Regions from separate parts of the Thioalkalivibrio sp. ALR17-21 genome, predicted to be linked through region 2. Evidence: predicted binding sites of a transcription regulator. Region 2 holds the regulator's gene; the other holds the start of a gene.
What was found. Region 2 encodes sigma-54, which starts transcription at its own class of promoters, with help from an activator protein. Its sites were predicted from a motif close to TGGCANGNTNCNTGCTT; they were not measured.
Positions count from the first base shown of each region.

Region 1 (5,176 bases), on a different contig from region 2:
GTCTGCTCTACGCGATCCTGATCGGGGTCCCGCTGGGGGTGATGATCGGGTACTTCAACGTGCTGCGCGAAACGACCCACGTGCCGTTCCAGTTCCTGCGCATGATCTCGCCCCTGGCGTGGATGCCGATCGCGGTGCTGGCCTTCGCCACCTGGGATGCGGCGATCATCTTCCTGATCGCCATCGCCGCGGTCTGGCCCATCACCTACGCCACCGCACACGGGGTACAGCGTATCGATCCGATGTGGCTCAAGGTCGGCTCCAACCTGGGCGCCAACCCCTACCACACGCTGCGCTACATCGTGATGCCCGCGATCGCCCAGGACGTATTCGCCGGCATCCGCCTGGCGGTGGGTGTGGCCTGGATCGTCCTGGTCCCGGCCGAATACCTGGGGGTGACCTCGGGCCTCGGCTACGCCATCAACGATGCCCGCGACACCCTGGAGTACGACAAACTGGCGGCCTTCGTACTGGTGATCGGCCTGATCGGTTACATGCTGGACGCGATCTGCGTGCGCCTGATCCGGCGCAGCAGCTACCACGCCGAAAGCTGAGCTGCCCCCCTCACTCCCTCCGTCTGCCCGGCCGTGCGCGGCCGGGCCTTTTATGTCCACGGCCCGCGGCCTGCACTGCACCCTTCGGGCGCGTACCGGAACCGGCTGCACCATCGCGGTGCACAGTCCGCCGCCAGGTTCCGCCCGCATCCGCTCCGTGCCCCGCCACGGCTCGGGCCGCGGCGCTGGCAGGGTTTCTGCATGTCCACCGGGCATGAACGACACCACCACCGAAGACCGCACCGACCACGCGACCCGCGAACAGGAGATCACCCTGCTGCTGGAGGTCGCCCGGCTGATGGGCCGTTCGCGCGACCCGGACGCCGCCATCTACCGCATCCTCGGCATGATGTCCCAGCTGCTGGGGCTCAATCGCGGCCGGGTCCTGCTGCCCGACCCGGACAGCGGACAGCTGAAGATCCGGCATGCCTACGGCCTGACCGACGCCGAACGCGAGCGCGGCAGCTACTCGCTGGGCGAAGGCGTGACCGGCCGGGTGATGAAGACCGGGCAGATCGCGCTGATCCAGGACATCGACAACGAACCGGAATACCTCGCCCGGGCGGTCGATCGCGCCACCCTGCCGCAGGAGACCGTGGCGTATATCGGGGTCCCCATCGTGCAGGACGAACAGCCGATCGGCGTACTCGGCGTCCACCGTCTGCGCCGGCGCTCGCGCCAGTTCCAGGACGATCTCAACGTGCTGCGCGTTGTCGCCTCCATGATCGGCCAGGTCCTGCGCATCAACCAGCTGATCGCCGAACGCACGGCCGAACTGGTCTCGGAAAATCGCTACCTCAAGAGCGCCCTCGACACCCAGGGAGCGAAATACGGGATCCTCGGCGAGAGCCCCGCCCTGCGCAGCGTCCTCAAGCAGGTCCACCGCATCGCCGACACCCAGGCCACGGTGCTGATCACCGGCGACTCCGGGACCGGCAAGGAAAAGATCGCGCGCATGATCCACCGGATCAGCCAGCGCAACACGCGACCGTTCATCTCCCTGAACTGCGCCGCGATCCCCGCCGACCTGCTGGAATCGGAACTGTTCGGCCACGAGAAAGGTGCCTTCACGGGGGCCTCCAGCGCCAAGACGGGCAAGATTGCCCTGGCCGACGGCGGCACCCTGTTCCTCGACGAGATCGGCGACATGCCGGAGGCGCTGCAGTCCAAGATCCTGCGCGTGCTGCAGGAACGGGTCGTCCAGCCGATCGGTGGATCGCGCGACATCCCGGTGGACGTACGCGTGGTCGCCGCCACCCACAAGGATCTGCAGAAAGCGGTGAATGCCGGCGAGTTCCGGCTTGACCTCTTCTACCGCCTCAACGTGATCCCGCTGCACATGCCCGCGCTGCGCGATCGCGCCAGCGACATTCGCTTGCTCTCACGGCATTTCCTTGACCGTTACACCCACGTCCATGGCTGGAACGTGGTCCTGGACGACGGTGTGATGGAGCGTCTGGAGACCTTCGACTGGCCGGGCAACATCCGCCAGCTGGAGAACGTGCTGGAACGCGCGGTGCTGCTCTCCAGCGAGGGCCGCATCGGCACCGGCCTGATCGACGAGATCCTGCACGAGGAATCCCGGATCAGTCCGGGAGTGCATGGCAACGACACGACCCCCGCCGCCTCGGAGCCTTCTTCCGGCGCGCGGGAGGGGGCGCCGGAAAACACACCGCCCGATACCACTTCCACAACCGGATCGCCCATGCACCACTACAGGGCAGGCGGCTCCACCATCGTGCGCCCCTACCGACGCGTGCACGCTTCCGAAGCGGACGAGTTGCGGGACGCCATCGAACGCAGCGGCGGCAACAAGACCCGTGCCGCCATGGACCTGGGCCTCACCCCGCGCCAGCTGCGCTACCGCCTGAAGAAACTGGGACTGGCCTGAGCCCCGGTGCGGTCATTGTCGACACTTTGGCCGCACCGGGAGCGGACAAAGTGTCCGCCTCACCCGGCCCGTGCTCCCGTGCGGCCGCCCCGGAGCGGATCCGGTGAACGGCGTCCACCTGGCACGGGAACTGCAGAGCATCGGATGGCAACACTGATCCGACACCAACCGGGAGGCCATCCATGACCCTCAGCAAGACCGAAATGACCGCCACCATCCTCGAAGCCAAGGAGGGCCGGTCCGCGACCTGGGCCGGCATCGCCGAGGCCACCGGCCTGCACGAGGTCTACGTGACCTCGGCCTGCTACGGCATGAATCATCTCGACGCCGAGGCGGCCGACCGGCTCGCCGCGTTCCTCGATCTCGGGCCCGACGTGTCGAAGGCCCTGCAGGCGTTCCCGCACAAGCACTGGGACAAGACCATCCCTACCGACCCGGTGATCTACCGCTTCTACGAGGCGATCAACGTGTACGGTGACACCATGAAGGCGCTGATCCACGAGAAGTTCGGCGACGGCATCATGAGCGCCATCGACTTCACCATGGACATCGACAAGGTCGAGGACCCGAAGGGCGATCGGGTGAAGATCACCTGGAACGGCAAGTTCCTGCCCTACAAGAGCTGGTGATTCCGTCGTCCCCGCACCCGGGCATCGGTCGTCCTTTCGTAGTAGTCTGGCGGGCATGCAATGGCTGCCCCGCCTCCTCATAACGGGAACCCTGATGATTCCCTCCCTCGGGGCCGGGCCGGCCACGGCCGGCGCGGGCCCGGTGGAGACCGTCGACATCGGCGTCCTCGCGGTGCGTGGGGCCGAGTCCGCCGAGGCCCGCTGGCAACCCACCGCGGACTACCTGACCGAACGCCTTGGCGAGGATTTCGACGCCCGCTTCCGCATGCGGGCGATGAACTACCCCGAGCTGGAAGACGCGGTGGCGGGGGAAGAGATCGATTTCGTTCTCACCAATACCGGGCACTACGTCCAGCTGGAATACGCCCACGGCATCAGCCGCCTGACCACACTGATCGCGTCACACGAAGGCGAACCGGTCCGGCTGTTCGGCGGCGTCATATTCACGCGCGCCGACCGCGACGACATCACCGCGCTGGAACACATTGCCGGCCAGCACCTGTTTGCGGTACAGGAGGGCTCGCTGGGTGGCTGGCATGCCGGGCACGAGGTCCTGCTGGATGCCGGCGTGGATCCGCGCGAGGATCTCGCCGAACTGACTTTCACCGACATGCCGCATGACCGCGTGGTCGAGGCCGTGCTCGACGGCCGCGCGGACGCCGGCATGGTCCGCACCGGCGTGCTCGACCGCATGGCCGGGGCCGGCGCGTTCGAACCCGGCGAACTGCGGGTGCTGGAACCGCGCGACACCCCCGGCTTTCCGTTCGAGCACACCACCCGCCTGTTCCCGGAATGGCCGTTCTCGCGCATGGAACATGCCGACGAAGCTCTGGCCAACGCGGTGACCGTCGCCCTGCTGGAGATGCCGGAAGGTCACCCGGCAAGCGGGGCCGGCGAATATTTCGGCTGGGCCGCGCCGCTGTCCTACGCCCCGGTACATGACCTGCTGGAGCGCCTGGGCGCCCCGCCCTACGAACGCAACCCGGCCCTGGACCCGCTGCTCTACTGGCGCGAGAACCCGGCGATCACCATCGCCTTGCTGCTGGGGCTGCTGGCGCTGATGGCCGCGGCCACCATGCGCTACCACCGGATCAACCGTGACCTCGGGCGCGAGGTGCAGCAGCGCCGCGAGGCCGAGACCCGCCTGCGCCGGCACGAGGCGGAGCTGGCGCATCGCGCCAGCCACGATCCGCTGACCGACCTGCCCAACCGGGTGCTGCTGACCCAGCGCATGCGTTCGGCGATCAACACCAGTGCCGAAGATGGCGGGCGGATCGCGATCCTGTTCCTGGACCTCGACCGTTTCAAGACCATCAACGACAGCCTCGGCCACCAGGTCGGCGACGAACTCCTGAAGATCCTCGCCGACCGGCTCAAGGACCGGGTACGGGCCAACACCATCGCCCGCCTGGGCGGCGACGAGTTCATCGTCCTGCTGGACGATGTCGAATCGCTGGAGGCCCTCGAGGAGCGGGCCCGGGAGATCCTGGCGGTGATCGCCGAGCCCTTCGCGGTGGGCGGGTGGCGCTCGCTGCAGGTCGGAGGCTCGCTGGGGATCACTCTGTTCCCCGATAACGGCGGGTCGCCCGAGGCCCTGATCACCCAGGCGGACGCGGCCATGTACCGCGCCAAGGCCCAGGGCCGCAACACCTTCAGCTTCTACAGCGAGGACCTCACCGCCGCCGCCAGCGAGCGCCTGGAGACCGAAAACCATCTGCGCGAGGCCCTTAAGAACGGCCATCTCGAGGTGTTCTACCAGCCGCAGATCGACCTGCGCGAACGCCGCGTGTCCGGGGTCGAGGCGCTGGTACGCTGGCGCGACCCGGACAAGGGGCTGATCCCGCCCGGACGCTTCATCCCGGTGGCCGAAGAAACCGGCCTGATCAGCCCGCTGGGCGAGTTCGTCCTGCGCGAGGCCTGCCGCCAGGTAGTGGAATGGGACCGGCAGGGCCTGCCGGAGCTGTCACTGGCGGTGAACCTCTCGGCCCACCAGATGAACGACCCGGCACTGGTCGCGCGCGTGCGCGAGGTGCTGGATTCCACCGGCATGGACCCCGCGCGCCTGGTGCTGGAGATGACCGAGACCACCCTGATCCAGGCCG
Region 1 covers NZ_ATUL01000011.1:67,716-72,891, forward strand. The annotation lists gene G020_RS0107620 (ABC transporter permease) at 1-554, shown strand, start outside; gene G020_RS0107625 (sigma-54-dependent Fis family transcriptional regulator) at 769-2,445, shown strand; gene cynS (cyanase) at 2,628-3,074, shown strand; gene G020_RS0107635 (bifunctional diguanylate cyclase/phosphodiesterase) at 3,130-5,176, shown strand, end outside.
Region 1: a site for sigma-54 is predicted at 2,565-2,581, ahead of cynS (cyanase). Genes of this name have one in related genera too.

Region 2 (5,176 bases):
GGGCGACGACGTGGTCGATCTGCCGGCGATGCGCAGGGTTGCCCTGGGCATCGCGGTCGGCGACGCCCATCCGTTCGTGCGCCAGCACGCGCAGTGGGTCACCACGGCCGGTGGCGGGCGCGGCGCGGTGCGCGAAGTCTGCGAGGACCTGCTGGCCGCGCGCGGCCGCCTCGAGGCCGTGCTCGAAAGCTACCTGCACGCATGAGCCCGGATCCGCGTCGCGCCCTGCTCGCCGCCTGGCTGCTGACCACCGGGCTCCTGCTCGCCGGGCCGACAGCGGCCGAGCCGCCTGCCGAACCCGCGGCCGACGCCGAACCCACGCTGCAGATCGAGGGGTTTACCGCGCATGTCACTGGCGAGGACGGGCGGCCCACCCACCGCCTGCAGGGGGCGCGGCTGCGCGAATACGACCGGGATGCGGTCCAGTTCATCGATGACCCGGAGCTGGATCTGCTGGACCAGCGGGGCCTGAACTGGACCTGGCGGGCCCCGCGCGCGGCGCATCAGCCCGATCGCGAACTGCTGCATACCTTCGGCCACACCCGCGGCGTGCGCCCCGAACGCAACGAGCGCGTGCGCACGGTGATCGAGTCGCGCGACGTGCGCGTGGCGCTGGACACCCGGCTGACGACCTCGTCGGCGTCGAGCACTCTGGAACAGCCGGGACTGTTCCAGCGGGGTACCGGCCTGCGCGCCGACCCGCAAGCGGATACCATTGAACTGCTCGCCGAGGTCTACACGCTGTACAGCGACCTGCCGCAGGAGGACCGCCCGGAATGAACCCGGCCACAACCGAACATCGCCGCGCGGGCATCCGCCGACCGGCCCCGCTGCTTGCCGTGGCGGGCGTACTCGCACTGATCCTGGCGGCCCCGCCGGCGACCGGCCGCGAGGATGCCCTGCCGGTGGAGATCACCGCGGACCACGCCGAGATGGACGAACGCGCGGGCACCGGCACCTACACCGGCGACGTGATCGTGGTGCGCGGCGATGCCACGCTGGAAGCAGACCGCGTGATCGTGCACATGCGCGAGCGCCGCCCCTACGAGATCGAGGCCCACGGCGAGCCCGCACGCCTGGAGTCGCCCGATCCCGAGACCGGCGAGATGCGCATCGCCGAAGGGCTGCGCATCGACTATTTCCTCGACGAGGAACGCGTGATCCTGACCGAACGGGCGCGCGTCATCACCGCCGCCGAGGATGCCCGCGGGCAGCGCATCACCTATGACCTCGAGCGCGACGTGATCCGCGCGGAACGCGGCGACACCGACGACGAGCGCGTGCACATCCGCCTGCAGCCACGCGAGGACGATCCATGAGGCCCGCGGCCAACGGCCATCTGGTCGCCCGCGAGCTGAGCAAGCGCTATGGCCAGCGTACCGTGCTGGACGCAATGGACGTGGACCTGGTGCCCGGCGAGGTGGTCGGCCTGCTGGGACCCAACGGGGCCGGCAAGACCACCTGTTTCTACAGTCTGGTCGGCCTGATCCGGCCCAATACCGGGCGCATCACCCTGGGCGGGCGCGACATCACGCAGGCCCCCATCCACGAACGCGCCCGCGCCGGGCTGGGCTATCTCCCACAGGAGGCCTCGATCTTCCGCCGCCTGTCGGTCCAGGACAACCTGCAGGCAGTGCTGGAACTGCGGCCCGGACTGGACCGCCACGAGCGCCGCCGCATCGGCGATGCCCTGATCGAGGAATTCCAGCTCGAAACCGTGCGCCACAGCCCCGGCATCGCGTTGTCCGGAGGCGAACGGCGGCGCGCCGAGATCGCCCGTGCGCTGGCCGGTGATCCGCGGTTTATCTGCCTGGACGAACCCTTCGCCGGGGTCGACCCGATCTCGGTCAGCGAGATCCAGGAAGTGATCCGCCACCTGGCCGAACGCGGCATCGGCGTACTAATCTCGGACCACAACGTGCGCGAGACCCTGGGCATCTGCCACCGCGCCTACATCCTCAGCGAGGGGCACCTTCTGAGCGCGGGAACGCCGGAGGAACTGCTGGACGATGCCCGCGTGCGCGAGGTCTACCTCGGCGAAAATTTCCGCCTGTGACACCGATCGCCACATCCGGCCGGTGCACAAGGCCACAACAAGGGATTACTATTCACTTATGGTGAACAACGCCTCTCCCAACTCATGCTGAAGCCCGGGCTGAACCTGCAGCTCGGTCAGACGCTGACCATGACGCCGCAGCTGCAGCAGGCCATCCGGCTGTTGCAGCTCTCGACGCTGGAGCTCCAGGCCGAGATCCAGCAGGCGCTGGAAAGCAACCCCATGCTGGAACAGGCCGAGGACGACGAACTCGGCGCCGATGGCGAAGAAACCCCGGACCCCGGCACCGAGGGCGAGAACGAGACCGCCAGCGATGCCGCCGCCGGCACCGGCGAAACGGTGGACGCCGGCGGTTCGGAGGATGTCATCCCCGACGAACTGGTGACCGACACCCGCTGGGAAGACATCTACGACGCCAGCGCCAGCCCGCGCGGACTGGACGACCGCGATCCCCTGGAAAACACCTCGGACGACGATGGCGGTGGCCTGCAGGACCACCTGCTGTGGCAGCTGCATCTGTCGCACCTGACCCCGCGTGACCAGCGCATCGGCGCCGCCCTGATCGACACCATCAACGGCGACGGTTACCTCGAGGGAGACGTCGAGACCCTGGCCGACACCATCAGTCAGGGCGAGGACACCCCGGTCGGCACCGACGAGGTGGAGGCAGTGCGCCACTGGCTGCAGCACTGCGACCCCCTCGGGGCCGGGTCGCTGGATCTGCGCGAGTGCCTGGAGGTCCAGCTGGGCGAGCTGGCGCCGGACGCGCCCTCGCGCGAAGCCGCGCGCGCGGTCCTGGAACACGGCATGGACGCCCTTGCCCGGCGTGACTACAAGGCACTGCAGCGCCAGAGCGGCGTGCGCGATGCCGACGAGCTGGCCGCGGCCCTGGACCTGATCCGTACGCTCAACCCGCGCCCCGGCGCCCAGATCAGCGAGACGCCGCCGGAATACGTGGTCCCGGATGTCTACGTGCGTCATACCGACCAGGGCTGGCAGGTCGACCTGAATCCCGAGATCGCCCCGCGCATTCGCGTCAACGACCTCTACGCCGGCATGGTCCGCCAGGTCTCCGATGCCCGCGACAGCGCATTCATGCGCGACCAGCTGCAGGAGGCGCGGTGGTTCATCAAGAGCCTGCACAGCCGCAACGACACCCTGCTGCGCGTAGCGCGAGCGATCGTCGAACGCCAGCAGGGGTTCCTGGAACACGGCGAGGTGGCGATGCAGCCGCTGATCCTGCGCGACATCGCCGAAGCCCTGGAGATGCACGAGTCCACGATCTCGCGGGTGACCACGCAGAAATACATGCATACCCCCCGCGGAGTGTTCGAATTCAAGTATTTCTTCTCCAGTCACGTGGGCACCAGCGACGGCGGGGAATGCTCCGCGACCGCGATTCGTGCCATGATCCGCGAACTCATCGAAGAGGAAACGCCGGGCAAACCGCTCAGCGATTCCCGCCTCGCCCGGATCCTCGCGGATCGGGGCATCAACGTGGCCCGACGTACCGTGGCCAAATACCGGGAGGGCATGAACCTGCCATCCTCCAGCGAACGCCGCCAGATGGCCGCCATGCCGACCGGAAGCAAACCGAAAGGAGCCTGACCCATGCAGATCAACCTCACCGGACACCACGTCGAAATCACCGACGCCCTGCGCGACTACGTCAACGAGAAATTCGAGAAGCTGGAACGCCACTTCGACAAGGTGATCGACGTGCACGTGGTGCTAACCCACGAGAAGACGCAGAAGCTGCACAACAAGGCGGAAGCGAATCTGCAGGTCAGCGGCAACCACATCCACGCCGAGGCCAGCCACGACGACATGTACGCCGCCATCGACGGCCTGATCGACAAGGTCGACCGCCAGCTGATCAAGCACAAGGAGAAGGTCAAGGACCATCATCGCGCCGAAGGCCACCAGCGCAACCGCGAACAGACCCCGTAAACCGATGAACCCGGCCGAGCTCATCACCCCGGAGCGCATCGGACTGGAAGCCGACTGCTCCAGCAAGAAACGAGCGCTGGAAACCCTCGCCGATCTGCTGGTGGACGGGGCCGCGGACGGGCTGGCGGCCAGCGCCGCGTTCGAAGCCATGTCGGCCCGCGAAAAACTGGGCTCCACCGGGCTCGGCCATGGCGTGGCGATTCCGCACGGCCGTCTGGCCGAGCTGGATACGCCCCGCATCGCGGTCCTGCGTCTGGATCAGGGCGTGGATTTCGAGGCCATGGACCACGAACCGGTGGACATCCTGATCGCCCTGCTGGTGCCGGAAGAGGCCACCAGCGAACACCTGGACCTGCTGGCCCAGCTCGCACGCGGCCTGTCGCAGCCGGACACCCTCGCCGGCATCCGGCGCGCCGCGGACAGCGCGGGGGTCCAGCAGGCCCTCACCCGGGCCCTGGGAGACACCTGACCATGGCCGACCGGGCGGAGGCGGCAGGCGACGGCACCGCGAGCAACATCACCATCGCCGCGCTCACGCGGGCGATGGGGAGCCGTCTGGACCTGCGCTACGTCCACGGGGAGGAGGCCGCGGGCGACCGCGAACTCCTGGGACTCGGCGATGGCGACCTGCCGCTGGCCGGCCATCTCAACCTGATCCGCCCCAACCGCATCCAGGTCATCGGCGACTACGAGGCCCGCTACATCGCCGGCCTGTCCGACGAACAGCGTGACCACCTTGTGCTGGAGATGGCCCGCACCGGCACCACCATGGTGATTTTCGCCGAGGACACCTGCCCGTTCCCGCGCATGCCGCAGACAGGTGACGACCCGCTGCCGGTGATCCTGTGCACACGCACATCCTCGCACGAAGTCATCGCCCTGCTGCGCTATTTCCTGCAGCAGCGCCTCGCTCATTTCGAGGTGCGCCACGGGGTGTTCATGGAGATCCTCGGGATCGGCGTGCTGATCTCGGGGGCGTCGAGCGTCGGCAAGAGCGAGGTAGCGCTGGAACTGATCTCGCGGGGCCATCGGCTGATCGCCGATGATGCCCCCGAATTCGCGCGCATTGCCCCCGATATCGTGCGCGGACACTGCCCCGCCCTGCTCCAGGACCTGCTCGAGGTGCGCGGCCTGGGCGTGCTCAACATCCGCGCGATGTACGGCGACTCG
Region 2 covers NZ_ATUL01000001.1:56,919-62,094, forward strand. The annotation lists gene G020_RS0100290 (HAD family hydrolase) at 1-205, shown strand, start outside; gene lptC (LPS export ABC transporter periplasmic protein LptC) at 202-780, shown strand; gene lptA (lipopolysaccharide transport periplasmic protein LptA) at 777-1,319, shown strand; gene lptB (LPS export ABC transporter ATP-binding protein) at 1,316-2,056, shown strand; gene G020_RS0100310 (RNA polymerase factor sigma-54) at 2,141-3,664, shown strand; gene hpf (ribosome hibernation-promoting factor, HPF/YfiA family) at 3,668-4,006, shown strand; gene G020_RS0100320 (PTS sugar transporter subunit IIA) at 4,011-4,475, shown strand; gene hprK (HPr(Ser) kinase/phosphatase) at 4,478-5,176, shown strand, end outside.